Regions from separate parts of the Shewanella sp. SM29 genome, predicted to be linked through region 1. Evidence: riboswitches for the same ligand, from Rfam matches in the RefSeq annotation. Region 1 holds a riboswitch; the other holds the start of a gene.
What was found. A riboswitch is a leader RNA that binds a small molecule or an ion and turns the genes downstream of it on or off. The one in region 1 is predicted to bind cyclic di-GMP.

Region 1 (15,308 bases):
GGTGGAATCTCATTGGTGCGGCTTTATTTGTGGCCTACGGTGTGGCAATTGGGGCTTATCCTGTTGCCTTAGTTAACTTTTTTATCGTGCTGATTGACACTTATTATTTGGTTAAGCTTTATCGTGAAGCCGACTTATCCAGCAGTTAATGGCAGTGTATCAGCTTAACTCCGCTTTCTCGCACCGCACTTCGCTCCATTGTCCTGAGCAGCTATTTGGTTTTTCAACAGCATCTTAAGTGATGTGAGCGGACCATTGGCTGTGAGTCCGTGTAATTCATTAACTGTCTTGCCAAACTCATTCTTAATCTTTTTTTTAGATTATATAAATCTAGTTTAATCGTTTTGTTCTCAAGTGGTAATTCTCTATTCTTGCTCTATCGACAACACGTCGCCAGCCAAGGAGATAAACCATGGCCACCATTTACGATTTAATTGAAACCTGGTTAACCAGCAATCAAGACTAAGGAGCAGGGCATGAGTCAACAACATCAAATAAGTCAGTACTTAACGAGCCAAAACGGCGCCCCAGTGGCCGACGATCAAAACTCACTGTCGGCGGGTGAGCGTGGTCCTCTGCTATTACAAGATTGGCATTTAATTGAAAAGTTAGCCCATTTCAACCGTGAGCGTATTCCTGAGCGTATCGTGCATGCTAAAGGTACTGGGGTTTACGGCACATTTACGCTGACTAAAGATTTAAGCGATTACACCATTGCTGACCATTTCAATGGTGTTGGTAAGCAAACCGAAACCTTTATTCGTTTCTCAACCGTAGGTGGAGAAATGGGTTCTGCCGACGCAGAGCGCGATCCACGCGGCTTTGGTTTACGTTTTTATACTACCCGTGGTAATCACGATATCGTGGGTAACAATACGCCGACCTTTTTCTTACGAGATGGGATTAAGTTTCCAGACTTTATCCATACGCAAAAGCGTAATCCTAAGACAAACTTAAAAGATCCGCAGGCTATGTGGGACTTTTGGTCATTGAATCCTGAAGCTATGCATCAAGTGACCATTTTGATGTCGGATCGTGGTATTCCTGCGAACTACCGTCAAATGCACGGTTATGGTTCACACACTTTCTCGCTGTGGAATGCCAAGGGCGAGCGTTTCTGGGTGAAGTTCCACTTTAAATCGCAGCAAGGTGTGGTCAACTTAACCAATGAACAGGCTGATAAATTAAAAGGGATTGATCCCGATTCATCGCAGCGCGATATGGTGGTTGCTATTACTGATGGTAACTTCCCGCGTTGGACGGTTAATGTGCAGATTATGCCTGAGGCAGATGCCAATACTTACCATATCAATCCATTTGATTTAACTAAGGTTTGGCCGCATAGCGACTATCCATTACTTGAGATTGGTGTATTAGAACTGAATCGTCTGCCACAAAACTACTTTGCTGAAGTTGAGCAAGTGGCATTAGCACCGAGTAATTTGGTCCCAGGGGTTGGGGCTTCACCTGACAAGATGTTACAAGCGCGTTTATTTGCCTATGCCGATGCGCAGCGTTACCGCATTGGTACTAACTACAACCAATTGCCAGTGAACTGCCCGCATGCCGCTAAGGCAAATCACCATCAACGTGCAGGTGCGATGGCGGGCACACAATGCCCTTACCATGGCAGTCAAACGGGTGGCGACGCTTCGGCAAACTATGGCCCGAACAGCACTGCTGATGCCTTGGTTGAGCCAGTAAACTTTAGCGAACCACCATTGCGTTTAGAAGGTGAAGCGGCGCGTTATAGCCGTTATAACCAAGACGATTACACCCAAGCGGGTAATTTGTATCGCATCTTCTCTGAAGTGGAGAAAGCGCGCCTAGTGGCAACAATTTCGGGTTCATTAAGTCAAGCGAGTTTAGATGTGCAGCAACGTATGGTGGCGCATTTTACTCAAGCCGATGCGGATTACGGACAACGTATTAAACTGGCATTAGGTCTTTAAACTGTTGCTGTTGCGAATGTTTGAATAATAGTAGAAACGATAAAACTGAGTAGGAAGCCTCTACTCAGTTTTTATTATCAGCGACAACAATATTAACATTCTCGTTAATGTGCTCTTAGGCTGCAATGAGTGCTGCGTTAGGGCTATTTAGTTGCTTTAACAATCCAAATGCTTGCTGCATTTTATCCTCGGTTACGATAAATCCTATAAATGTTTCATCCACGTCGAATGCTTTAATACAGCTTCCTTGAGCATCAATATCGACTTGCCAGCGATGGACGCCATTCACTGTTATACCGCTGAGCTGCATAGGTAACAGTGGCGTTTTCACTTTAATTAGCATGGCGGGAAAATTCACTGCTGTCGGTTGGTTCAGTAATGTGTTCGCTAGCGCATTGGCGCTCAGTAACGCAGGTTGCAAATAGGCCCTATTTTGGCCGTTGATTTGGGCGCAATCACCTAGCGCATAAATATGGGCATCGTTGGTTTGTAAGCATTCGTTAACGACGATACCTTTATTGACCTCTAGCCCCGCATGCTGGGCAAGTTGACTGTTAGGGAGAAGTCCCGCTGCACAGATAACCGCATCACAAATAAACCGCTGGTCATTATCTAGGCACACAGAGATACTGCCATCTTGGTGTTGCAGTTGGCTGACTCGGGTTTGCAATTGCACTGTGACGTTATACTGCTTTAGTACAGCGGTCAGTTTGTGGCTTAACATTTCGGGTAGCATATTCGGCATTAAGCTCGCTTGTGGATCGACCAAAAACACTTGCTTACCTGCAGTTGCTAAGTCCATTGCCAGTTCAACTCCGACCAAACCAGCACCGATAACCAGTACTCTCCTCGCGCCATGGATGTCTGCTTCGCAGGCCTGATACTCCATTAAGCTGTTAACTGTGTGGATGATATCGACGCCATCCCCCTCTATAGGTGGAATAAAGGGTCGTGCACCCGTGGCAAGCACTAATTTTTTGTACGCAATTTCGCGTCCTTGATGGCAACAGACTACCTGACGAACTTTATCTATTTTTATGACTTCACAGTGATTTATTACATCAATTTGTTGCTCATGTGCAAATTCAGTCGCGGTCAATTTTATGAGGTCTGACGCCATTTTTTTAAGGCTAAACACATGGCTTAAATCTGGTTTATGGTATTCGTCACCAGAGTCGGCTGTGATAACTGTAATCGGTTGTTCGCGGTTTAAACGTCGCAGTGTTTTGACTAGCTGATATGCCGCGAATCCACTGCCGATAATGACGATAGGTTTAGACATTAGTCACCTCATTTTTTATGATAGCGAAAACGCTTTTACCTAGGCCACATTCGGGACAGAGGAAGTCTTCGGCCACTTGAGTCCAAGGTGTGCCAGCAATGACATCTTGATTAGGCTCTCCTTTTTCAGGGTCGTAAACCCATTGGCAAACGGTGCAAATCATTGATTGTGTATCATTTAATTCGCACGCTTTTGTTGCAATCGGTGCCGTCACAGGGACGTTATTAGTAGCAGTATTTTCAGCTATTTGACTGGCTGTGGTGGCTTGGTTAGGTTTTGACATGACTTGATTAATGATAGAGCGACTATTCGCGCTATCGAGGGGACGCAATGCCCATTCTCGCGCGATTCGCTGGCCGTGCTGACGGCATTCTTGCATCGCATCTCGATCGGGACGCCATTTGACTTTTAATCCCACCGAGGTTTCAAAACCAGCATCCATCAAACGAGTGTGAATTCTATCGACTGCGCCGCCATTCCAGCCATAACTACCAAAAGCTGCCGCCTTTTTATTGCGAAAACGCAGGCCCGTGATTTCTTCAAGCATGGCGGCAATTTTAGGCATCATCACATTATTCATGGTGGATGAGCCGACTAAAATACCTTTTGACCTAAATGCCTGTGCAAGGATTTCGTTTTTATCATGACGTGCGACGTTATACACTTTTACTGCTACATTGGGGTCAACATCATGAATACCTTGAGCAATACCGTCGGCCATCATGCGAGTATTATTGGACATAGAGTCGTAGAAAATCGTGATGCGGTCTTCTTGATAAGCGTCGGCCCAAGCTAAATATTGGTGAATAATTTGGGCAGGATTATCACGCCACACAATGCCGTGTGAAGTTGCGATCATATCTACAGGTAAATTAAAGCTTAATACTTCGTGAATTTTAGCCGTCACTAGGCTGCTAAAGGGCGTTAAAATGTTTGAGTAGTACCGTAGGCATTGTTCCATTAATTCATTTTGATCAACCTCATCATTGAATAAATGTTCGTCGCAATAGTGTTGGCCAAAGGCATCGTTACTGAATAAAACCGCATCTTCGGTGAGGTATGTCATCATGCTATCTGGCCAATGCAACATAGGTGCTTCGATAAATATCAGTTGCTTACCATTGCCTATCGCTAAACTATCCCCTGTCTTTACGGTAATGAAATTCCATTCTGGGTGGTGGTGATGTCCTACAATGGAGTCGACCGCATTTTCACTGCAGTAAATTGGAGTGTTAGGAATTTTGGCCATTAATGCAGTCAGGGCGCCTGAGTGGTCTTCCTCTGCATGGTTCATCACAATATAGTCTATATCGGTTAAATTAATTTCAGCTTCAAGATTTTGTAAGAATTGCTGGCTAAAACGATGATCAACTGTATCAATTAACACGGTTTTTTCTTCACGGATAAGGTAGCTATTGTAGCTTGTGCCTTTAGTTATTTTGTACTCAGTACCATGAAAATCTTGCACTTCCCAATCGCGTTGACCCACCCAGTGGATATTGTTTTTTACATGAATAGTCATAAATACACCTGTGATAATTAATAATGAATGCGCTACGTAAATCTTGCTTATTTAGTTAAATCTCTTATTGCACTCACTATGCCAACATTGTAAGACGTTGATTTTTATTGGTATTAACGTATTTCAACATTTGAAATCACTTGTTGGTGTCATAATGACAATTTGACATTGGTCAAATTGACATTACACTGTTGTCAATATGACTTTATTTGACTGTGGATGTGCTATGAGTGCCCATGCTGATTTAACTCAGTTAGCCTTAGATTTAACTGTCGGCGTGTCGACGCAAGACAGATTTGAGCGTTTGTTGGCAGTGGTCAGGCGGCGTGTCAATTGTGATGCTGCGGCATTATTGGCATTTCGGGAGCAGCAATTTGTCCCCTTGGCGATAGATGGGCTCTTTGCCGAAGTGTTAGGGCGGCGCTTTCAAATTAGTGAGCATCCGAGATTAGAGGCTATCGCCCGTGCTGGCGATGTGGTTCGTTTCCCTGCCGACAGTGAACTTCCCGATCCGTATGATGGTTTAATTCCACATCATAGTGCGAACTTACATGTACATGCTTGCATTGGTTTACCACTAATCGCGAACGATCGCTTAATTGGGGCGCTCACCATTGATGGTTTCAACCCTCATCAGTTTGATGGTTTTAGTGATAGCGAGTTGCGTGTGATCAGCGCACTGGCCGCAGCCAGTCTTAATACTGCGTTATTGATGCAACAGCTAGAATCCCAAGTTGTTGAAGTTTCCAATGGCACTGAGGTGCTCAATCGTCCTGCTAGTCAGCAGGAGATCATAGGGCAATCCACACAGATCCAATCGCTAAAGCAGCAGATAAGTGCCGTGGCAGGCACTGACTTATCGGTATTAATTACCGGCGAAACCGGTGTGGGTAAGGAGTTAGTGGCCGCGGCGATACATAATCAATCGACCAGAGCCGATAAATCACTTATCTATTTGAACTGCGCTGCATTGCCGGAGTCCGTCGCCGAAAGCGAGTTATTTGGGCATGTAAAAGGGGCATTTACGGGGGCAATCAGTCATAGGCAAGGCAAGTTTGAACTCGCTGACAAGGGGACCTTGTTTTTAGATGAAATCGGGGAGCTTCCCTTGGGGCTGCAAGCTAAGTTATTGAGGGTTTTACAATACGGTGAATTACAGCGAGTGGGCAGTGATAAGAGCCTAAAAGTTAATACTCGGATTATTGCCGCCACTAATCGAATTCTGCACCAAGAGGCAACGGAAGGGCGCTTTCGTTTCGATCTTTACCATAGGTTGAGCGTATTTCCTATCCACGTAGCACCATTAAGAGAGCGTGGGCAAGATATTGTTATGCTGACAGGTTTTTTTCTTGAACGTTGTAAAGCGAAGTTAGGACTCACCCATATCAATATCACACCCGCAGCGCAGCAGTTATTAGAGCAATACACATGGCCGGGTAATGTGCGTGAGCTAGAGCATGCGATACACAGGGCTGCGGTGTTGGCGAAAGCCGAGCTAAAAACGGCTTACATCAGCTTAAGTGATAAACATTTTCAGCTCGATTCTTTGATGAATCAAGCACACAGAACAGTCGACGAAGATAGGCCATCAGATGCCGCAACGCCAGCCAGTGAATTAGCATTTAGGTCTGAGTCGGCCTGTCGTGAGCGACAATCGCAAGATAATTCCAGTGTTATACTGGGGCTTAAGGCGGCGACTGAGAGATATCAGCGTCAACTTATTCGTCAAGTTTTAGCCGCGAATCAACAAAATTGGGCTGCGTGTGCAAGAATATTGCAAATCGATACAGGTAATTTGCACCGACTTGCAAAACGGTTAGGTTTAAAAGAATAAAATATTGCGTGAAGAAATTTTATTCTGCAGCAAAACCACAGCCTCGATTCTTAGAAGAACAGTGTTGCTACGCCTAAGAGTGCGAACAATACCGCGCAGCCACGGTGTATCCACAACATAGGTAATTTTTCGGCGCTGAAGTGGCCTGCGATCACTACGGGTACGTTAGCAAGCAGCATGCCTAAGGTTGTGCCTGCAACCACCATCGTTAATGAATCGTATTTTGCGGCTAATACCACAGTTACGATTTGCGTTTTATCCCCCATTTCGGCGATAAAAAACAGGATAAAGGTAGCGAGAAAGGGGCCCATTTTATAGAAACGGCTCTCTTCTGCATCGACTTTATCTGGGATTAACACCCAAAGAGCGATCGCGAAGAAGGACGCAGCCACTAAATAACGTGCAAGATCTGGGCTTACCCAGTTAATGGCCCATTGACCAATCCAAGCGGCGGCAAAATGGTTAAATAATGTCGACAGCAAAATACCTAAAATAATGGCGGTTTTATTTTTAAATCTTGCGGCGAGGATTAGTGCAAGTAATTGAGTTTTATCACCAATTTCGGCGATAGCAACCGTAAAGGTTGAGGCAAGTAGGGCTTCCAAGTGTGATCCTTTAGGGGTGGTTATGACATAAGCACAATAAACCGTCCACCCCTAGGTGCGGTAATTGTGCTCAGGTCTTGCTGGGCAAATCTATGATTTGCTGTGAACACCATGGCATGTTGCCAAGTATGTTGATGTTCACCCTAGATGACGATGGTTCGAAATCCAGTTAGCTACTCCCCCGAAGCGAGGTGGGCATTATACCTAGGTAAGATTTAGTTTCAAGCACGAGTTTATAACAGTAGGTGCTGATAAATGTTTGACGGGTGTCAGAAAAATACCGATTCACATTCTGTAACTTAATGAATATAAATGAATTATTTTTTGACAACGTTGTCTTTTGTTGCTAATTTAGCCAAGTCATTTCTACTTAGTTACATACTGTTAACTCGTAGTGACTCAATGATAACGACTGTATTTGGCAAACTAATTGAAAAGTTAGGACGCAAAGCTTCCGGTCTAAGGTTGTAAATGGATTTTTTAGTGAACTAAGATAGCGGAGTTGCCGCAGAATTCGATTTCTGTGAAAGATAAACGACTGCTGTTTAATGCTGTTGTTTGCCCAAATACCACTTTTATATCTAAGCCTATCATTATGTTTAGGATGATAGGCAATCAATGGAGTGCATTAAAGTGGCAAATCCTACTGTTTTTTCCCCTATTTCTAAATTGAGTTTATTGGCCGCGGCAGTAATGGCGACGAATGCGTTTGTGAGTATCTCTGCGCAGGCGCACGGTTATGTTGTGGCACCTGAATCGCGTTCATATGCCTGTAAAACAGGTAAAAATGCCAATTGTGGTGCGGTGCAATGGGAGCCGCAAAGTGTTGAGGGGCCATCGGGTTTTCCTGAATCAGGTCCTGCTGATGGCAAATTGGCGAGTGCTGGCAATGGTGCTTTTTCACCTTTGGATGAACAAAGTCCGAGCCGTTGGGCAAAGACGGATATTAAAGCGGGCTGGAATAAGTTCAGTTGGCAGTTCACAGCAAACCATGTCACCCGTAATTGGCGTTACTATTTAACTCGCCAAGATTGGAACCCAAACCAAGCTTTGAGTCGAGCGAGCTTTGACTTAGCACCCTTTTGCGTAGTTGATGGTGGTATGGAACAGCCGCCTAAGTTAGTGACCCATGACTGCTACGTGCCAGAAGGTCGCAGTGGTTATCAAGTGATCTTGGCCGTGTGGGAAGTGGGAGATACGACGAATAGTTTCTACAATGCTATCGATGTGAACTTGGGCTCGGGTCCTGTTGTGCCGAGTGAATGGCAAGATGTGGGGGATATCAATCCGTCACTCGATCTAAAAGCAGGCGATAAAGTGATGACCCGGGTGTTTGACGCCAATGGTGAGCAAGCGGCTAAGCAAACAGTCATTACCATTAGCGATGCGACTCAAGGTGATAAACAAAATTGGCCTTTCCTATTAGCAAGCGCGATTAATGCCCAGCAGTCCCAGTTAAAAGCGGGACAAAAAAATGCATCGGGTGTGATTGAGCCTGTGTATGGCAAAAACGACATTTTTACAGCGAAAAACTCAGGTATTGAGCGTGTCGAAGTAGGATTTGATTTAGCTCCTGCTCCGGGCAACAGCTTAGAAGTCACTTCACTTGCCGATGATTATCAAATTATCGATGGTGCGGCGAAGGTCAGCTTTGATGTGACCAGTAACGCCGAGATGCTAGTGTCAGCGTATTTGTTTAGCCATGATGGCACAGCGGCAGGTTTTGTGAGCCAAACTGTTAACAATACCAGTGCTAGCTTAGTGTTAGACGTCGTTGAGCCTAAAGCTGGGCATTATCATTTGCAGGTAAAAGCTGAGCCTAAACAAGGTGATGTTATTCAGCAGAACTTTGATCTCTTCTTAAAGGATCAAGCTCCTGCACCAGAAGCTGATTTTGTATTCCCAGCAGGCGTGAAAGGTTACGTTGCAGGTACTACAGTGTTACAGCCTAAAAATGGCAAAGTGTATCAATGTAAGCCATTCCCTTATAGCGGCTATTGCGTGCAGTGGTCGGCTTCTGCCACAGGATTTGAGCCAGGTGTTGGCGCTTCTTGGGCTATGGCGTGGACTGAGCTGTAAATTAACTTTTTGAGCTAACCTAGCTTCAAAAAGGTGTCATTGGGCTTAAACATATCCGTGTGTTTAAGCCCATATTTTGCATGCTCTCGATGGTGAAAGATGCGCTTTACCTCGGTTTAAGCTCAATGCTGCATCCGATATATTTTCAACAAAGGTAGCGATTTTGTTGGCTTGTATATTTTAGTTTATCACAGCGCTATTAAGTTGTTACCGTACTGTTTGCTACCCTTCTTTGTTCACAACTGGCTTGCCCACTGGGTTTGGCTCTGTTAATGTCCCAAACTATCTATTTAATCGATGCTTATATCGGTACATTAATTTGGGCTATCACAATTGAAAGTCATGCCATTTTTCAATAATCGATTTAGTTAGCCTCAATGGCTACTGGGTTGAAACATTCAAAAGCTATTGGGGCCAATTGATCTGCTAGGTCGAGATCTGATTGGATGCTTTAAGTGATGTGTCGCTTATTTCGATTTAAGACGCAAGGCTTTATCGGTTCAAATCTTACTCAAATAAAATAATAATTAATTATTGAACAGGACTATTGTGTGAATTCAAAAATGTTAGGCTCGATCGCCATCGTTGCCGGGACGGCCATTGGCGCAGGTATGTTAGCGTTACCTTTAGCCACAGCGGCTTTAGGTATTATCCCTGCTTTAGTGTTACTCGTCGTTATTTGGGGCGTGTCCGCCTATACCTCATTACTTATGCTCGAAATTAACTTACGCACTGGCGTGGGGGATAACGTGCATGCTATTACGGGTAAGTTACTGGGTAAAAAAGGTCAAATAATTCAGGGTGCTTCTTTCCTGAGTTTATTATTTGCCTTGACCGCGGCTTATCTCACCGGCGGCTCTTCGTTATTAGTGCTTAAAGCGAAGAACATGTTCGATATCGTGCTCGATAATCAAGTCGCAGTGTTGTTATTTACACTCGTGCTCGGTGGCTTTGCGGCGCTAGGTGTTGCTTGGGTCGATAAAGTGTCACGTTTCCTATTTTCGTTAATGATTCTATTGCTCGTGGTGGTGGTATTATTTTTATTGCCCGAAGTCAGTATTGCTAGCATGGCAACGGGTGCGATTGCCGAGTCTATGGCCAGCAATTGGATGGCGGCAATTCCCGTGGTGTTTACTTCGTTTGGTTTCCACGTCTGTATCGCCACTTTAGTGCGTTATCTCGATGGCGATGCGGTATCACTGCGTAAGGTGTTGTTAATCGGTTCGACTATCCCACTTGCTTGTTATGTTCTGTGGTTATTGGTGACTTTAGGCACAGTAGGCGGATATGAGGTGAATAGTTTTGAAGGTTCACTACCTTCACTCGTCACGGCATTGCAGGATATTGCTCATACACCCTGGATCAGCAAATGTATTTCATTATTCGCTGATTTAGCCTTAGTGACCTCATTCCTCGGTGTGACCTTAAGTTTATATGACTTTATCGCCGAATTAACTCGCGCCAAAGAAACGTTTGCCGGCCGTATTCAAACTTGGTTACTGACCTTTATTCCGCCTGTTTTGTGTGCCTTGTATTTGCCTGAAGGCTTTGTGGCGGTACTGGGATTTGCGGCCGTACCATTGGTCGTGATGATCATCTTCTTGCCAATTGTTATGGCACTGCGTCAACGTCAGTCGCAGCTTGGGGGTTATCAAGTGTCTGGCGGATCTGTTGCGTTAGTTATTGCAGGCTTGTTAGGTGCCGTGATTGTGGGTGCCCAGCTATTTGTTGGGATCTAATTCATTGCGATAGATGAGGGCTTTTTAGCGAATACATCTGGGTAACTTTGATTAAATGTATTTGCTTTGTAAGCGAGTTTTTCAGAGTCTGTTATAGAGAGTGTCGCATGTGATAAAGTCAGGCCCCGGCCTGACTTTTTGCTTTTTAGGTTTTAAAGCGAGTGATGCTGGGTTTTAGCACAGTTATTTAAAATTAAAACAACGCTATTAAAACGAGAAAATGGCCCAGCTTGCGCGTGGCTTCATTCACATAAAACGGACTTAACACAATGAAAAAATGGTTACTCACAGTTGCCGTGGCCGCTAGTTTTGGCGCACAGGCTGACGAAGGTATGTGGCAGCCCCATCAACTGCCTGCAATGGCTGATGAGCTAAAAGCAAAAGGCCTTGAAATTGATGCAAAATCGATTTCTAAACTCACCGAATTCCCGATGAATGCCGTGATAAGCCTTGGCGGTTGCACTGCATCATTTGTATCGCCAAAGGGCCTAGTCGTGACTAACCATCACTGTGCCTATGGGGCGATTCAATACAACTCCACTCCTGAGAAAAATCTGCTGCAGGATGGTTTTTTAGCTAAGACTTTCGCCGATGAATTACCAGCGACCCCTGGCTCACGTGTCTATGTGACTGAAGATGTCACTAATGTCACTGAGCGAGTTAAAAACGGGCTTGAAGGTAAAGTGGGCAGCGCCTTCTATCAAGGCGTTGAAAGCCAAGAAAAAGCGTTAGTTGCTGAATGTGAAAAAGAAGATGGTTACCGTTGCCAAGTGTATAGCTTTCACGGCGGCCTCGAATATTATCTGGTTAAGCAATTGGAAATCCGTGATGTGCGTTTAGTCTATAACCCAGCCGCGAGCGTGGGTAAATACGGCGGCGACGTAGACAACTGGATGTGGCCACGTCACACAGGCGATTTTTCTTTCTACCGTGCTTATGTATCTAAAGCGGGTAAACCAGCAGAATTTAGCAGCGACAACGTGCCATACGAGCCAAAAAGTTTCTTAAAAGTCTCGGCTAAAGGCGTGAGTGAGGGTGATTTTGTGATGGTTGCAGGCTACCCAGGTCGTACCAACAGATATCGCACAGCTACTGAAGTTCAAAATGAGTTTGAGTGGGCTTATCCCGAAGGCAAAATGCTGCGTGAACGCTTTATAGAGATCATTAAAGAAACCGCGCCAGAGGGCAGCGACGAGCGTATTAAGTACGAGAGTCAAATTGCTGGCCTTGCAAATTACGCGAAAAACTTCACTTCTATGATCGAGTTTTACGGCAAATCAACCATGTTGGCTGACCGTAAAGCCCTCGAAGCTAAGCTTGCGGCGTGGATAGCCAAAGACAGCAGTCGTGAAGCGAAATACGGTAAAACCTTAGCGGAATTAGATGCCTTGATTGCCAAAGGCAAAACGCATCAAGAGCGTGACATGATCTTAAGCTATATAGGCAGCACGACTATGTTGCCGACGGCGCGTAGCTTATATCGCCTCGCGAACGAGAAACAACTGCCAGATATGCAGCGTGAACCGGGCTTCCAAGATCGTGATATGACACGTCTAAAAGCCAGCATGGAGCGTATCGACCGTCGTTATGCGCCGAGCGTTGATAAAGCGGTATTGCTCGACATGCTAAAACGCTACGCCGCACTGCCAGAAGATCAGCGCCTACCCGCATTGGATAAAGCCTTTGGTATCGATAAAAAGTTTAGTGAAGCTAAGCTTTCGAAAACCTTAGATAAAATGTACGCCAAAACTGAGTTAGGTAAGAAAGACGTTCGTCTGGCGTGGATGGATAAATCCGTTGCCGATTTTAAAGCCTCTAAAGATCCTTTCATTCAATTCGCTGTCGCTATGTATGACACTGATATGGCTGAAGAAAAGAAAGAAAAAGAATTAGCGGGTGAACTAATGAAGGTGCGTCCGCAATATATGGATGCCATTATTGCTTACAACCTAGAGCAAGGTAAGCCAGTGTATGCCGATGCTAACTCAAGCTTACGTGTCACGGTTGGTCATGTGAAAGGCTATTCGCCAAAAGACGGTTTAGTGGCCGTGCCATTCACTCGCCTTGAAGGCATAGTGCAAAAGGACACGGGTGTTGACCCATTCGATGCACCGAAGAAAGAGTTAGAGCTGATTAAGCAGAAGCAATATGGTGATTTCTATATGAAATCAATAGATTCTGTACCAGTAAACTTTTTATCAACTTTAGATACTACTGGCGGAAATTCTGGCTCACCGACCTTAAACGGCCGCGCTGAACTCGTCGGCCTATTGTTCGACGGTGTATATGAAAGCATTATTGGCGGTTGGGCATTTGATAATGAAATTAACCGTTCTATTCATGTCGACAGCCGTTATATGCTGTGGGTCATGAAGTATTTAGATCATGCCGACAATTTATTAGCTGAGATGGAAATCGTTAAGTAATCCATTGCCGCACCAGCAATGGTGCGGCCTATAGTGGCATAGTGAATTTGGATTATCAGCATTCAAGTGCGATTTAGTGCTTTAAAAATACTGAAATAACAAGACAACAAAATAGCGATAAACTCACTGGGTTTATCGCTTTTTTTGTAGCTGTAATGGCCTGCTGACGGCGTTAAGATAGCTTCCGTGATAGGGGCGCTAGGGCATTAGCTCACCTTTTTAGCATTAACGTAACCAGTGGATTGAAAATATATACGCAACACACTTTTGGACAAAAGCGTGCTGGGTTTTACGCGAAATTATTTTCATTTTGGATAAACAAACATAATCCGTTGAGCAGAATCGTAGTTAGTGATGCGCTTAAGGATGTAACGCTTGGCTTGAGGCTTTACCTTTACACCATTTGCCGCTGCTGTGCTGCTTTTTAAACGCGCACATAGCATCCCAACGACCACTTATACCACTGTATTGACGACGAAACTCTTTAGCTGACGTGAGCCAAGCATCGGAGGCTATGCTTAACTCATTAAGCAGTTTCGGCCGTTGATTATCGATAAAGCCTTTTTTATCATGGCGAATCGCGCGCCCTGTCCAATCAATCAGTTCAAGATAATCAGCAAAATGAAACGCAATGCCTGTTTGCTCACCAAGGTGTGCGGCACCATCGAATTGGGCGAGGGATTTGTGCCTTGGTTGATGAAGATTATCGACATGATTAGAGGGGATTAAGTCGTTGTTGGGTGAATTAAGCTCGTTAATCCTTTCTTGAATTGATGTGAAATCAGATTGTTGCAAAGAGTCGGCAATCCCTGCTCGAATAGGGTTTAAATCGACGTACATCATACAGGCCAGTAATGCTTGCTCATCTAACAGCGCTTGCGACTTAAACCGCCCCTCCCAAAAGGCGCCTTTACACTCATCTTCACGATTAGCCTTGCGAGCAATTTCTTCATTTAAACAGCGCATAAACCAAGAAATATTGCTCAGTCGCTCATGCCATTCGGTCAGTAAGCCATCGAGCAACATGGTTTCACCGTCAATTAAGGTGTCACCCTTCATATACTTAGTCGCAACGGCATGGCCTTTGGTTATTTTGCACCAGCGACTGATAATATCTTTGTGCGTTAACGATTTAGCTTTTTCGACATCAATTTTAAGCACCAGATGATAATGGTTACTCATCACCGCATAAGCACAAATATCGATACAAAAAATTGCAGACAATACTTTGATTTTATCTACAATCCAGCCACGTCTATGCCCATAACTGCGCCCGGTGATTTTATCCTCACCGCACAAAAAAGTTCTGCGAACACAACGATTTATTACATGATGATAAGGCGTTGAATTCGCATCAATTAACTGTCTTCTGGTCGAGGTTATTACAAGTCACCGCACTGGCTAAATTAGGATGATTTAAAGCTTAGTTTAGAGTGCAAGAAAATACAAAAAGATATGGCTGTCCCCGCTTTTCCGCTTTTATTGTGCGTTAACGATTTAGCTTTTTCGACATCAATTTTAAGCACCAGATGATAGTGGTTACTCATCACTGCATAAGCACAAATATCGATACAAAAAATTGCAGACAAGACTTTGATTTTATCTACAATCCAGCCACGTCTATGCCCATAACTGCGCCCGGTGAATTTATCCTCACCGCACAAAAAAGTTCTGCGAACACAACGATTTATTACATGATAATAAGGCGTTGAATTCGCATCGATTAATTGTCTTCTGGCCGAGGTCATCACAAGTCACCGCATTGGCTAAATTAGGATGATTTAAAGCTTGGTTTAGAGTGCAAGAAAAAACAAAAAGATCTGGCTGTCCCCGCTTTTTTTGATTGGCAACCATGGCCCGATTGGTAAT
Region 2 (15,308 bases), on a different contig from region 1:
CGGAATAAGCTCAGTGATCATCCCCGGCGCCTCGGCTTGATCACCGATAAAATACGGATACCAAGAATAGGAGCCAGTGATATTGTATTTGAGCTGTTCCGCAAAGGCGTGCTGTTGAGTCAAGCAAAGGGTGAACAAGGCAAATCGAACTAAGTGTTTATACTGCAAACATCGCTTAACCATATTGCTTTTATCCTTGTTATCTCTGCTTTAGCCAAGACCTATCCGATAGTCATTCTATCTAAACTGTGTGAATGAATTGTTTATTGGATCACAATCAGTCACATCCGCCATATTCAAGCTATTTTCTGCTTTTCGCTGTTATACCAATCACATTAAATATCTAATCAGTTCAGAGCCTCACAGGCATCTCAATCCAAGGCGCATTGACGCAGAAATGGTTATTCCCTTTTAAGTCAATGCAACACCGGAGTGGGATGCCTGTGTGGCTCCCGAAGGGCGGCTGATGTTCACTACATGGCAACGCGCTTTATACTGCGTTTAAGGCTTTCGGCAGAGCACCACTATGCCGAAAGCCTTCGCCTTATCTAAAGCGCGTTGAACTCCCGCTGAATGAACAGATATTTAATACGATTGGTATTACCTTAAGCCAATAGCTGACACAAAGCTGGTTGCTGATTATTAGGGAAAATTTGATAGGTTTTATGGTGCTTAATCAAGCTAGTTTTTTTATTGCCTTGACTGAGCAATAACCCATGGGACAGGGCGATACGCGTTAGTGTCTGTTCATCGGCGCGGACATATAAGTTGATTGGCTTGATCAGCTGATTGTCTTTAATATGTTGATTAAATTCTTTGGCATCAATCACTAAGCTAGATTGACCATCACCATCGAGTTTCAGCTTGGCACTGATTTCAGTGTCAGTAAAGACTAACCAATCGGCTTGTTTTAAGGTTTCTATCATGGCATTTAATGCCGTGCCTAAAGCGGGCTCAGATGTCTCAATTGATTGATATTGATACACTATCCTTTCTAGTAAACGCTTGAGTTCGGCGCCCGCACCTTGGCTGCGAGCCAAACGTATCCAAGCCGTGAGATCGTCGGCTACCAGTTTAGAAAAGCGTTTTTCCTTTAAGGACTCGACCATCCAATTACACAAAAAATGACTTTCCTGCGCAGAGGTGCGCTGGGCTTTCTTGGTCTGTGCTGAAGCGGTTAAATCGGCAAGACCCGCAAGGGCGAGTTCGAGCACAGCTTGGTTATAGGTTTGAGAATTCATTATGACTCCGCCGCGGGCTGAAGTGATGTTATCTATTTGAACTTGGACGATATTGATTGCGGCGGAGCTAGTTTAGCAAAGCGGCCGCTAAATCGATAACGATTCTTAACGGCTGCTTTGATGAGGGATGGATTATTCTGGTGCACCGACGAGGCTGGCAGCCGTCAGAATCAATTTAGGTGCGGGTCTCACCTTATAGTTGGGATTCACATATTGGAAGTGGATTAATCCTTGAGTATCAGCAATATAAATTGCCGGCACTGGCAGAACTAAGCGTTTATCGCCTTCGGGCGTTGTCCACAGTGGGTTATCCAGTTTTAAGCGACTCAGATAAGTATCAGTGACTTGTTTGCTAGTGTAAAAGGCAAGACCAAAGGCTTGCGATGCCTGCATTTTTTCATCGGAAAGTAGCTGATATTTGAGTTCGTTTTTAGCGGCCGATGCCTTTAGCTGTGCGGGTGTATCAGTGGAAATCCCCACCAGTTGAAAGCCCATGTCGATAAGTTTAGGTTCGATGGCTTTTAGTTGCCCCATTTGGTTGTTGCAAAAGGGGCACCAGCCGCCACGGTAAAAAAAGAAAATGGTTGGTTTTTGTGCGGTTAATTTTGCTAAATCAACGCTTTGGCCATTCATATCTTGTAAGGTAATTGCGGGAATTTGTTCGCCATTGAGCAGTGGGCTAACCGAATATTCATCCTTAGCGATAGGTTGAGCTAGCGTGGTAAAACTGCCAAGCAGTAGGCTGGTGGTCAATAAAAAGCGCTGTAGTAGGGACGGCATAAGTAATCTCTCTTAGTTATGGGTTATTCTATCAATTCAAGCGATTGGCTCTGGTTTGTACGCTTGTTGGGTCGTGAATGGGGATGACTGCTATAAGAACGGCGAATGCTGCAATTTATTGCAGTGTGTATCCAGATATCGTGGTGTTTTTAAAGCAATGATTGCTCAATCACCCAAAAGCTCGTTTTAGTCTCATATGAGTCAATGGTGTGAGCCGATAACATGGGCTAATTGAGTAAGCTAATCGAGTCTGCTAATTAACTGAGATAAGGTGGGGCGCTGAACGCGAAAGTGATAGTATTGCCACAGCCTTGAAAGGTTGAAGTGATGTTTGGTAATTTTTTCAATAGGAAAGTGGTAAATGGATAAGGGATTATTTAAGGCGTTAAAGAAAGTCTATTATAAAAAGTCGTACCGCAAAGACGAGCATGGTTATCAACAAAGAATCGATAATGGCGATGTGTTTGATGTCGATACGGGAACTTATATCTACTCCTATCAAGGCCTATCTGATGCTGAAATCGCATTGATTGAACAGAGTGGCTATCCGGTCAACGACCGAGTTAAGCTGAGTCATGATGATGTGGTGCTCGGCTATAAAGCGATACTAAAGCAGCCGAATCTTGCGCTGGAGAATTTACTGGCGGCCTATTTATGTGGTTTTTCAAGCTTCCCTCGCGGTCGTCAACCCATTCTCAGTTATTTGTTTGCTAAGGCGCTACCAGAACATTCGATGGCAACCGATAGTGACATTTGTCCTGTGTGTTCCATCAAGCGCGTTAACTGGATTGAGCAGGGACAAGAAATCTTTTCCTGTTACGCTGGCAGTGTGTGGAACGAGCGCTGGGCGCACAATCTCATAGAATTACAAGAGTTTTGTACGCTATCGCCTTGTAAACCCAGTATAGAGGATGTGGCCATCTTCAGTGCATTAATTGAAGCTATCCGTCAGGCTCCTTTAGATGAAACACCCGGAAAACTCGAGCAAAGGGTGAAGAAAGCCAAGATTATTCCTCAATTTAAAAAGTACAGTTTCCGTGGCCAACTGACGGTGTTAGCTGAGCTTGGCATCATGCCAAATTCCTATGTTACGCCGCTTTATGAAGCATTTACGCCATTTGAAGCGATCTGCAATATCAAATACTCGGGCAGTATCCGCTCTGACATCATCTTACCGCTAGCGGGTTGGCGCGGCGAAAATCCCATTGATGAGCAAAGGCTTAAACAGTTATTTGGTGGTTTTTTCGAATAAGTGATCGGCCTCAGTTATGTAGGCTAAGTATTGACTTCGTCACAGAGTTCGGACTGAGATAAGCCATCTTTGAGAGCGAGTCACTCTTATAGCCTATGGTTTATAGCTCATTAATTCGGCTCAATAAAAAAGCGTCCCTTGGGACGCTTTTTGCTTTAATAACGAGACTGATAGGCGAGGTGCATTGCCTATGTTAGTTGTTTATTTCAGCTTTTTCGCTTTGCTCGGTGCTTGACCCACCTTCATTTTTACGCGGCGGCCCTGCATGTTTTTCTCAGCAGCAACTTGAGCGCCGACGTTGTCGGTTCTTTGTTGCTTTTTGGCAAAACTGCGGCGGGTTTGCAATTGCTTTAATAGCAATTCGCGGCTGCCAACTTCATAACCTGGCACAGTGACGCGGCGAATCTGTTGGCCAATCAATTTTTCGATATCGGCTAAGGTGCGCTCTTCTTCGCGGCTCACAAATGAAATGGCTACGCCAGTTTTACCCGCACGGCCTGTACGACCGATACGGTGTACATAATCTTCTGCGAGGAAAGGTAAGTCATAGTTGACTACGTATTCAAGGCTTGGAATATCCAGACCACGGGCGGCAACTTCGGTGGCAACCAGCACTCGTACATCTCCCGCCACAAACTCACGCAGTGCGCGGCGACGACTGCCTTGGCCTTTTTCACCGTGGACCACTTCAGATGGGATACCATCTAAGTTTAATTCTTTGACTAGCGTATCGGCGGCTTCACGGGTCGCAGTAAATACCAATACCTGTTGCCAGTTTTTCTTGCCGATGAGCTCAGAAAGCAGTTCGCGTTTACGGCGTTGTTCAACCGGATAAACTACTTGGCTAACGGTGTCGGCTGTAGTGTTTTGTTTATCAACGCTGATCACTTGCGGTTTAACCATCATGTCGTTGGCGAGTTTTTTCACCGCACTTGAGAAAGTGGCCGAGAACAACAGGTTTTGACGCTTCTTATTTACCGCTTGAAGGATCTTTTGGATATCGGCGCTAAAGCCCATGTCGAGCATGCGATCGGCTTCGTCTAGCACTAAAAAGTCGACGTTCGACAGGCTTAAGTTACAGGCGGTAAGGTGCTCAAGTAAGCGACCAGGGGTGGCAACAATCACATCGGCGCCGCGTTTCAGCTTTTGCGCTTGAGTCTCAATCTTTACGCCGCCGTAAATGGTTAAAACACTGAAGTTTAAGTACTTGCAGTAAGCCGTAACGTTGTCAGCCACTTGAGCTGCAAGCTCACGGGTTGGCGTAAGGATTAATACGCGGGCATTCGACTTTAGCGTTTCGCTTGGTTTTTCAACCATCTTTTGTAGGATCGGCAGCGCGAAAGCGGCGGTTTTACCCGTACCGGTTTGGGCACTGGCTAAGACATCTTGGCCGCGGCGAATAGCAGGTATCGCTTGCTGCTGAATAGGCGTCATTTGTTGATAACCGCAATCTGAGATAGCGCGCAAAATCTCGGGGGAAAAACTAAAAGATTCAAATCTCATTTTGGATTCCTATCGTTCACTTATTCAAACATTCAAGCGCCACTAGCCTCTTTATCACTCGTCTAAAGGAGAGAGGTGTACCGGCTGGCTCATTCTTCCACACAGATTTTATAAGAAAAATGGCGGGCGCGGAGTATAGCAAAAATTTCGGTTAAAACCTGTACTTTTTAGTGTTTTGGCATTTTATCTGCACCATTTCATCAGGAGGGGATAAAAGGCTTGGCACTGGTTCAGGTGGGCTAGGTCTTATTGATCTATACAAGGGTTGAGTAAAATATGGACTCAACAATACGGATTAAAGCTCGCTACATTAGAAAATACCGCAACCTAGGCTGCGGTATTTTGGATCTTTTACTTATTGTTTAGCCGAAGGTGCGCCTCAGGCCAAGGGCTTTTTCGGCATTGTGTTTAAGAAGATGGGCTGCATCACCAATCAGATGGGTTGCAGCTAAGTTCTCGGCGCTGGCATGGGTGATGGAGTGAATATTACTGGCGATCTCATTGACCACTTGACGCTGTTGATCGGCTGCCACTGCATTTTGTTGGGCAAAGGTGTGGATGTCACTCACTTCTTGGTAAATGGTGTTTACATTGTCGGCGGACAGCTGAATATCGCTGGCACAACGCTCCGCATGTTGACGGCTTTGTTCCATTTCTTTGGCCCATGCGTTGAGCATAGTGAACATCTTATCGACACTCTTAGAAATACTGTTGGTCGATAGCTGGGTTCTGCTCGATAGGGCGCGTACTTCATCGGCGACCACGGCAAACCCACGGCCTTGTTCACCCGCACGGGCAGCTTCAATCGCGGCATTGAGGGCGAGGAGATTAGTTTGCTCGGCAATAGAGTCAATTTCGCCCATCGCATTAGCTACTTGCTCGGCTTCTTTATTTAATTGATGGGCATTGTTGGTGGCATCGGCAACAGACTTTGCCAGTTGCTCCATTTTTTGAGTGTTGGCCTTCATGTTGGCACTGCTTTTAAGGCAGAGATCATAGGCGGTATTGATGCTAGTGGAGGTGAGATGGGTATTCTGCGCCACTTCTGTGATGGTTGAACTCATTTCTTCCATCGCGCCAGAGAGCTGTTCTAGCTGACTTTTCTCTTGATCTAGGCTGACATAGGTTTGCTCGGTCGCGACCACTAATTGATCGGCAATTGCATGTAATTGATTGGCTTGATCTTGGGTGCGCCCAAGTACGCCATTCATTTTAGCCTGCAGCATGATGAGCTGGAAATCGAGGATAGAAGAGGTATCTGCACCCGAGTAAATGTAACGACTGATAGAGTCATATTTGGTTTGCATTTCAATCAGTTTAGCGGGAATACGAAAGGCCTCATCGTAGAAAATGGCGAGGTTTAAACTCATCAGAATTGCCCCTGCGATAATTACGCCCCAGCCCCAAAAGTAGCCAGCGATCAGTAAACCTGTGGAGGCTACAACCGCAGATACGATACGTTTTTGCATTAAACTTAAGGGTTTAGGAATGGATTTGTCTAATTTGAGTCTTTGGTAAATCTCATTAGCTTTCGTGACGTAGGCGGCTTGAGGCTGAATGCGCACCGATTGGTAACCGATAATAGTGCCGTTTTCAAACAAGGGCGAAACAAAGGCATCGACCCAATAGAAGCCCCCATTTTTACAGCGGTTCTTGACTATGCCGCGCCAAGATTGGCCCGACTTAAGCTTTTCCCACATTTCTTTAAAGGCGGCGCTCGGCATATCGGGATGACGCACCATATTGTGTGCACTGCCGACTAACTCTTGGGCGCTATAGCCTGAGACTTCGGCAAAACGGGCATTAACGTAAGTGATGATACCGCGAGTATCTGTAGTGGAAATGAGTTCATCTTGTGGTGTTAAGCGGATTTCTTGATCTGATCTCTGCGTATTAACTATTTTATTCGCTGAGGCGTTACTCTGGCTCATTTAGTGTGTCCATTCAGGGCCGATGTGGTTCATTAGGGTTCAGGGCGCGGTGTTAGGCGCGAATTTTCTTGTGCTGACTCTCATCGGAGTAAGCTTGTTATGTGATAAGAGTATCATTTTTGTGTGGGTATAGGAGAGCGGTTTCTCATGGCTGACAGGTGAAAATCAATCGTTCGTCGTATTTATAAGCTATTGCAATATATAAAGTTTTTAAGTAGCGAGAATGTGGAGTTAAACGAGCGTTTATCCTGTTAAATCGTTAATTCTAGTATTTTGTATAGGGTTATTCTTTTATGTCTTGAGTGGGTATTTGTCATTCATCTTAAATATAAATTATGTTCGATGATATTGGGCTAATGTCGTTGATTCGGCTTGATATCGCAGTATTCATGGAGCGCTTTATTGGCCTTAGTCTATTCTTTAATGGGCAACAAAAGATGGCTTATTTTTCCTTGCTTCAGCGGTGTATCTTGATTTTGCTCTTCTACTTCATTAGCTCACAGCGGGAATGCTACATAAGAGGAACTTCCCATGGCGATATCACTTAGGCGTGGTGTAACTAAATTAGCCACAGCGTCCTTGGGAACAGCGGCGGCACTGCCACATTGGCGACGTTTGATCTTTGAACGTTTATTTGGCTTTCTAGCGATTCTCTGCGTGCCTGTATATATCACTAGTGTGTATTTATGCGTCATCGCCGATCTCTGGTTTATGGTGGTATTTGATACGCTGGCTTATCTGTTTTTACTGCTTTTACTGTATTTTCCTAAGCTTGCTGATAGTACGCGTTTTGGCTGTGGCTGCTTGCTGGGTTTTGCTATCGGCATCGGTTTTTTAATTGCGATTGGCCCTTCGGGAGCTGGTTTTTTCTGGTTATTTATTTTCCCGCCGTTAGTCGGTATTTTTTTAGGAAATCGAGCCAGCTTATATGCCCAGTGTTTGAATGGGCTAAGTTTGGTATTGATTGGTTTTGCCTATCATTTTAATTGGCTCAATTGGCCTGAAACCCAAGGTTATAGTGTCGGTATTTGGGCCGTTGTCGTGGTCAATTTTATCGTGACCAATGCCATGTTGACGTTAACCATCACTTATTTATTAGGTAAGTTGGCTGACGCACTCGATTCAACCTTAGCATCACGCCAAGCTACCGTATTAGGCTTAGCTAAACTCGCCGAATACAGAGATAACGAAACGGGCGCGCATTTGCTACGTATGCGGCAGTATTCGAAAATGCTCGCGTCGCAGCGACTACTGGCCGCCAATCCTCCTGCAGAATTGAACGAAGATTATATTCAAGACATTAGTTTGTCGGCCATTTTGCACGATATAGGTAAAGTCGGTATCGCCGATGCGATTCTGCTTAAACCGGGTAAATTAACGCCGCAGGAGTTTGAGCAAATTAAAGCTCATCCTGTGATCGGGGGACAAGTGCTACGCAGTTTGTTGGAATATGCGCCCCAATGTACTTTTATTCAGATGGGCCGCGATATTGCTTCGGGTCACCATGAAAAGTGGGATGGTAGTGGTTATCCCCTTGGTTTGAAAGGTGAAGATATTCCGCTTTCGGCGAGGATAGTGGCCCTAGTTGATGTTTATGACGCGCTGACTTCTCCCCGATGTTATAAGCGGCCCTTTAGCCACCAAGAGGCTATCGAGTTAATTATTGAAGGCAAAGGTCAGCATTTCGACCCTGAATTAGTCGATTGTTTTATGGCAATTCATCAGGACTTTGAAGTGTTGTCTAAAGCATCGCTGGATGATGCTTATCAGCCGATGGCACAACCTACTATGGTTTAGCGACTCATGTTTTTAAATCGTGTTTTGAAATCATGGTTTTGAAATAAGGCGTGGGTTTTAAAACACACTGATAGCGCTAAAAAAACGCCCAATGCTAATTGCCTTGGGCGTTCTATTTTATAGCGCGTAAGTGACTAATATAACGACTTAAATCGCTATTTATCAGCGGAGTGCTAAATTGCTTTAGTTACTTGATTTAACCAAGCCAATTCATCCCCTGACATCAACGGAGAAAGTGTATTGAAGACTTGCTGATGATAAGCATTAAACCAGTCTATTTCCCCTTGCGTTAACAGGCTCTTATCAATAAGGCGCGCATCCATAGGGATCATAGTCAACGCATCGAATTCATACATTTCACGCTCAGCCCCTTTAAGTGCTTCGCAGTGCTGAACGACGACGAGGTTTTCTAGGCGAATACCGAAATCGTCGGCGCGGTAGTAACCCGGCTCGTTGGAAAGCACCATGCCGGGCATCAATGCGATACCGTTGACATTTTTACCTATGCGCTGCGGACCTTCGTGCACACTTAAAAAGTGACCCACACCATGGCCTGTGCCGTGATCGTAATCAAAACCATGTTGCCATAGATATTGGCGGGCGAAGGCGTCGAGCTGCTGGCCTGAAGTACCTTTTGGGAAGCGAGCTTGGTCTAGCGCGATATGACCTTTTAGCACCAGCGTGACCATTTTTTTATGCTCATCGGTCACTTCACCTATCGCAATGGTACGGGTCACATCTGTCGTGCCGTCAATATACTGAGCGCCAGAATCCACTAAGTAGATGCTGTCCATTGTCATCATGGCTGGTGTGCCATTGTTGTGATTGTAATGGCACATAGCGGCATTAGGACCAGCAGCTGAAATCGTGTCGAAACTTGGCTCGCGGTAACGCTCATCTTCTAGGCGAAAGCTTTCCAATTTATCCGCAAGGGTGCCTTCATTGTGCATGCGATTGGCTGCCACTTCGGCATCGAGCCATGCAAGGAATCGACTCACGGCGACACCATCGCGGATATGACAGGCACGCATGCCGGCCAGTTCTGCGGCGTTTTTCTGCGCTTTAGGTAAAGCGACAGGATCGATTCCGGCAATTAATTTTGCTCCTGCCTCACGGGCAATGTTTTGTGCCCAAGCGTTTGCAGAATTCGGATCGGCAAGTAGTTTTACGTCCTGCATGCTGGCGAGTGTATCGGCAAGAGATGCCTCGCCCTTAAAGCTTACGCCAGCACCAACATGCTCCTCAATGCCCTCTGGGAGTTTGCTTAAATCGGTGAAAAGCTGCATATCGCCATTGGCGTGGAGCAGGGCACTGCCGAGTACAACGGGCAGGCGCGGTACATCATTGCCGCGAATATTGAGTAGCCAGCAGAAAGAATCTAAGGCGGCGATTAAGGCGACATCACCACCGGCTTTTTTTACTAATGCACCAATTTCAATGCGTTTTTGCAGGCTGGTTTTACCAGCACTCTCGTTGCTAAACAAAGTGATAGGCGCGTTCGACTGTGCTGGCCGATTCTGCCAATGCAAATCGATGGGGTTTTGTTCAACTGCAACTAATTCGATTTGGGATTTATTTAAGGTTGCTTTGGCATTGTCATACCAAGCTAAGGTGTGTAAGCGCGCATCGAAACCAACGCGAGACCCTGCTGGTAGCGTGTCACATAACCACTCAATTTGTGGTGTATCGGTTAGGCTTTCATAACTGAAAAGTGTGGCATCGACTTGCAAACGAACTTGAACCGTATAGCGGCCATCGGTAAATATTGCGGCTTTATCTTTCAATACGATAGCCATACCCGCCGAACCGGTAAAGTTGGTTGCCCAGTACAAACGTTCGTTATGTGCCGGCACATATTCGCCCAGATATTCGTCGGCACGGGGAATAATAAAAGCATCGAGATTAGCAGATGTTAATTCGTTACGAATAGCACCGAGACGGTTAGCGATTGATTGTGACATAAGGGCTCCAATTAAGACTGGCATGCTATGCGAGTCGGTAGGCGAAGATCGCCTAAGGATGAATGGTTTATACCCAAACAACCTGAAGATGCAGGATTCAGCGGTAATTTAACGCACTTTAGGCAAGGCGGTTATTTGCAGACCTAGTGGGCTAAGTTAAAAATAACCAACGCAGTATAAAGTGCGTTAAAAACCGCCGGGACGGAGCGTCTAGGGCACTTCACTTCCGTGTTGCATCAATTCAAAAGGTAGCCGACATTCTGTCATTGATACGCCTTGAATTGAAGCACCCTAGGCGCTCTGAAACTCGTATCTTCAGGTAGCTTGGGTATATGTTGATTTGAGTTTTAACCGGCTCGGATTATCGCAAGTCTAGCGCGCTAGATGCAAGGGTAGCGAATAAAGGATTTTGTATACAATCGTGAATTTGTGCAGGTAAGACGCTTGAGGTTATGGGATTTGTTGTTAATTTATTTATGTGATTTTGAGCGTGAAAAGTGAATTAAATAAAAGGTTGGTCATGTTTAATTATGACTTATTCCTTACAAATTAGCAACTTAAGTTTTATTCAATCGCTAACATTTGGACCCTATGCTAACATTTGCCATCTCTACTCGGGGTCAGAGTGGGGCACATGTATCAGTGGAGTAAGCGATGCAAATACTAACAATAGATGTGGGCGGTACCAAAGCCCTGTTCGAACTTCAGCTCGCGGGACATACAGAACAATATAAAATCCCCACAGGTGAAGGTTTTAAAATTGAAGAGTTAAATAATCAAATTGCGGCGTTTGAACGTGATTATGATTTACAGCATTACCAACTAGCGATTGCCGTACCTGGACTGGTACAAAATAATCGTTTGGTTTCTTGTAAATCTTTACCTGGACTCAATGGATTGAGCTTCGATACAGTCAAAACCCAGGGTGAGCTTAAGTTTATCTGCAACGATATCGATGCGGGTATGCAAGCGACTTGTGATGCCAAATATGCCTGTGAATTATTGGTCATGTGCGGCACTGGGATCGGTATGTCTATTGCCTTTAATGGGCAAGTCTTTACGGGAGCGACTGGCGTGGCGGGGGAGTTGGGGCCTTGTCGCGTGATGACAGAATCTGGCGAGTTTAGTTTAGAGCAACTGGCCAGTGGCGATTCAGTACGCAGCCGCAAAATCTCCACTCAGGATGATTTATATCGCGCGGGCAGTTATCTCGGCATGGGATTAGCGTGGGCGGTTAATTTATTTAATCCCAATCGAATTTGGCTTGCTGGCGGTATGATGAATAGCGCTCCTTACTACAAAGGCTGTCTCGAAAGCTTAAAGCAAATGGCATTGAGCGCGCCCTTAGCTGAGATGAAAATCAATCGTGTCGATGATATGGAAACCTTGGTTTGCCGCGGTTTATCTGTGATGCTCGCAAGGGACTATCCCCGTGCATAAGGATAATAAATGCCCCGCGCATAAGGATCATAATGTTGCTCGACAATGGTTTGCGCCATGAATGTTTAGTGATTGAGTTTTAGCTGCATAAGCGACGTAAATTGTGAAATATAAAGCAGGACTTATGATGCCTTTGGCATATCGAGTCCTGTTTTTTTATTTTTAAAGTATTCAGATAATCCTCATTATCCAAAGTAAATATTAGCGATAGTTTAATTTGCATAATTCCTTTCTTATCAGATGGCTAGTTCTATTTACGATTTTAGCCAATAACGCAGTTGATAATATTTTGTTGCAATTTTATTTCACTTACGCTTATTCTGATATTTGCAATGACAGCGTTGTCATTGCGTGTAAAAGGCAAACCAGTTGAAAAACTGGGACGCAAAGCCTCCGGTCTAAGGGTTCGTCTGTACCTATGATAGCGGGGATACCACAGGTTTTTCTTCGTGCAGTTGTCAGTCGTTTTGCATGGTTTTAAGAGAGTGCTGTTTCCTGTCTACGCTTTGTTTGCCTTATTGATTCATATAAAAATTCAATAGGGATATCTCATGTTCAAGACTCAAATTTCAACATCAGCCTTGCTAGTGGCATCAGCGCTGGCATCTACCATCAGTGCCAGCGTTTTTGCAGCGGCGCCCGGTAAACCGACTTTAGGTTGGGGCGAAACTAAGTTCGCTATTATTGAAGTGAATCAAGCGGCTACCGCTTACAATCAATTAGTTACGGTGAAAGATGCCGCCGATGTATCCGTCAGTTGGAACCTTTGGAGTGGCGATGTGGGCAATAGCGCCCAAGTGTTACTCAACGGCAATGTAGTTTGGGAAGGCCCATCTGGCGCGTCGGGAACCGCTAACTTTAAGGTGAACAAGGGCGGCCGTTATCAGATGCAAGTACAACTGTGTAACAGCGATGGTTGTACTGCGAGTGATGTTAAACAAATCCTCGTGGCTGATACCGACGGCAGCCATTTAGTGCCACTCAATGCTCCCCTAAAAGAAAACAACCGTCCCTATGCTAATAAATCAGGCAAAGTGGTGGGAGGTTACTTTGTCGAATGGGGCGTATACGGCCGTAAATTTCCGGTCGATAAGATACCTGCGCAAAACTTAACCCATATTTTATATGGCTTTACCCCAATTTGTGGTGGTAATGGCATCAATGATAGCTTGAAAGAAATCGAAGGCAGTTTCGAAGCGTTGCAACGTGCCTGTAGTGGTCGTGGTGATTTTAAAGTTGCGATTCACGATCCTTGGGCAGCGATTCAAATACCGCAGGCGGGAGTGAGTGAGCATTCAGATCCTTACAAAGGGAACTTCGGTCAATTGATGGCACTTAAGCAAGCACATCCAGATTTGAAGATTTTACCTTCGGTCGGTGGTTGGACCCTCTCGGATCCCTTCTTTTTCTTCGGTGATAAAACCAAGCGCGATATCTTTGTCGCTTCGGTGAAAGAGTTTCTACAGACCTGGAAATTCTTCGATGGCGTAGATATCGACTGGGAATTTCCAGGGGGGAATGGCGCTAACCCAAATTTAGGTAATGCCAATGACGGTGAAACCTATGTGACTCTGATGCGTGAACTGCGGGCAATGCTTGATGAACTAAGCGCCGAAACGGGTCGTACCTATGAGCTGACCTCAGCCATTAGCGCTGGTGACGATAAAATTCAAAAAGTCGATTATCAGGCTGCTCAGCAGTACATGGATTACATCTTCTTGATGAGTTACGACTTTAATGGTGGTTGGACTAATACTGAACTCGGCCATCAAACCAATCTGTATGAAGCGAGTTGGGATCCTAATACTCGTTACACCACAGCTAATGGCGTTAATGCGCTGTTAGGCCAAGGCGTGACCCCAGGGAAAATTGTGGTCGGTGCCGCTATGTATGGCCGCGGCTGGACAGGTGTCAATGGCTACAGTGGTAATAATCCTTTCACGGGGACGGCAACGGGCAAAGTAAAAGGTACTTGGGAAGCTGGTGTGGTGGATTATCGTCAGATAGCGAATGACTACATGGGAAGCGGTTGGACTTACAGTTACGACGAAACAGCTGAGGCGCCATCTTTGTTCAAGGCATCTACTGGCGATTTAATCACTTTCGATGATGCTCGTTCAGTTAAAGCCAAGGGGCAATATGTGCTTTCTAATCAACTTGGTGGGCTTTTTGCGTGGGAACTTGATGCCGATAATGGTGACATTCTGAATGCCATGCACGAAGGTTTAGGTCATGGTGAAGGCACCACTCCGCCAGTGAATAAAGCGCCCATTGCCAATGCTGGCGCGGATGTGAATGTCACCGGTCCCGCCGATGTGACGCTCAATGGTAGCGGTTCGCGCGATCCTGAGAATAACGCGCTGACGTATCTTTGGACGCAAGTGTCTGGCCCAACTATTACCATCGCAAACGCGGATATGGCGAATGCGGCGATTCAATTGGGTGCAACATCTGCCGATGTCGTCTATGGTTTTAGCCTTAAAGTCACCGATCCTGAAGGGTTATCTGCCACAGATTCAGTGACAGTAACCAATAAGGCAGATACACCGAACCAAGCACCTGTAGTGACTCTGGCTCCGACTGCGACAGTTGAAGCGGGTAAAACCGTCAGTATAGTAGCGAGTGCCTCCGATGCAGATGGTGATGCCTTAACCTACGCTTGGACTGTGCCCGCAGGCGTGTCGGCAACCGGGCAAAATAGTGCCACGTTAGTGGTTACTGGCCCCAATGTTACCGAAGCGACCCTCTATGGTTTGAGCGTGTTGGTTTCCGATGGTGCCTTAGATGCAAGCGCATCGACTAATCTGACTGTGACGCCAAAAGTGGTTGGTGGTGGGTGCGATGCAACCGATCCCAATGCCGGTAACTATCCTGCTTGGCAAACCAGTGTGGTGTATAACACGGGCGATACTGTGAGCCATAGTCAGTTGGTATGGAAAGCAAAGTATTGGACGCAGGGTAATACGCCATCTCGCACCGCAGACCAATGGCTGCTACTCAGCCAAGTTGATCTCGGTTGGGATGCGGGTGTGGTGTATAACGGCGGTCAAACTGCTCGCTATAACGGTCGTGTTTGGAAGGCGAGTTACTGGACTAAAGGTGATGTACCGGGTGTTGCAGCGGTATGGGTTGATATTGGCGCGGCAACCTGTCAGTAATTATCCAAAATTTTGATATTATTGGTTAAAAAATAAAGCCCTGCGAAGATTCAGGGCTTTTTTCTTTATTAAGCGAAAGGTTTTTTTATGAATACAGCCGAATGCATTAAGACAGACTCATTGAAGACTGATTTAATTAATCTTAAGCAGTTCCACATCAAAAATTAACACAGAACCACCACCAATCTTGCCCGTGCTACGGTTACCGTAGGCGAGTTCACTGGGAATAAAAAACCGCATTTTAT

Region 2: it holds a riboswitch for cyclic di-GMP, as region 1 does, so the genes downstream of both, L5L77_RS01340 (glycosyl hydrolase family 18 protein) here and gbpA (N-acetylglucosamine-binding protein GbpA) in region 1, are expected to answer to the same signal.

Annotation. Positions count from the first base shown of each region.
Region 1 covers NZ_JAKKRN010000010.1:12,682-27,989, forward strand. The annotation lists gene L5L77_RS08745 (YgjV family protein) at 1-149, shown strand, start outside; gene katB (catalase KatB) at 477-1,952, shown strand; gene norW (NADH:flavorubredoxin reductase NorW) at 2,068-3,234, opposite strand; gene norV (anaerobic nitric oxide reductase flavorubredoxin) at 3,227-4,756, opposite strand; gene norR (nitric oxide reductase transcriptional regulator NorR) at 4,983-6,590, shown strand; gene L5L77_RS08770 (TMEM165/GDT1 family protein) at 6,641-7,195, opposite strand; cyclic di-GMP riboswitch class I at 7,606-7,705, shown strand; gene gbpA (N-acetylglucosamine-binding protein GbpA) at 7,829-9,274, shown strand; gene L5L77_RS08780 (aromatic amino acid transport family protein) at 9,838-11,013, shown strand; gene L5L77_RS08785 (S46 family peptidase) at 11,283-13,439, shown strand; gene L5L77_RS08790 (transposase) at 13,800-14,822, opposite strand; partial or broken gene L5L77_RS08795 (alpha-amylase family glycosyl hydrolase) at 14,927-15,187, opposite strand; gene L5L77_RS08800 (TadE/TadG family type IV pilus assembly protein) at 15,093-15,308, opposite strand, start outside.
Region 2 covers NZ_JAKKRN010000001.1:283,472-298,779, forward strand. The annotation lists gene L5L77_RS01295 (substrate-binding periplasmic protein) at 1-183, opposite strand, end outside; gene L5L77_RS01300 (DUF2913 family protein) at 606-1,241, opposite strand; gene L5L77_RS01305 (peroxiredoxin-like family protein) at 1,374-2,021, opposite strand; gene L5L77_RS01310 (hypothetical protein) at 2,383-3,273, shown strand; gene L5L77_RS01315 (DEAD/DEAH box helicase) at 3,475-4,776, opposite strand; gene L5L77_RS01320 (methyl-accepting chemotaxis protein) at 5,139-6,707, opposite strand; gene L5L77_RS01325 (HD-GYP domain-containing protein) at 7,239-8,504, shown strand; gene L5L77_RS01330 (aminopeptidase P family protein) at 8,678-10,465, opposite strand; gene L5L77_RS01335 (ROK family protein) at 11,120-11,905, shown strand; cyclic di-GMP riboswitch class I at 12,255-12,343, shown strand; gene L5L77_RS01340 (glycosyl hydrolase family 18 protein) at 12,457-15,063, shown strand; gene L5L77_RS01345 (FKBP-type peptidyl-prolyl cis-trans isomerase) at 15,196-15,308, opposite strand, start outside.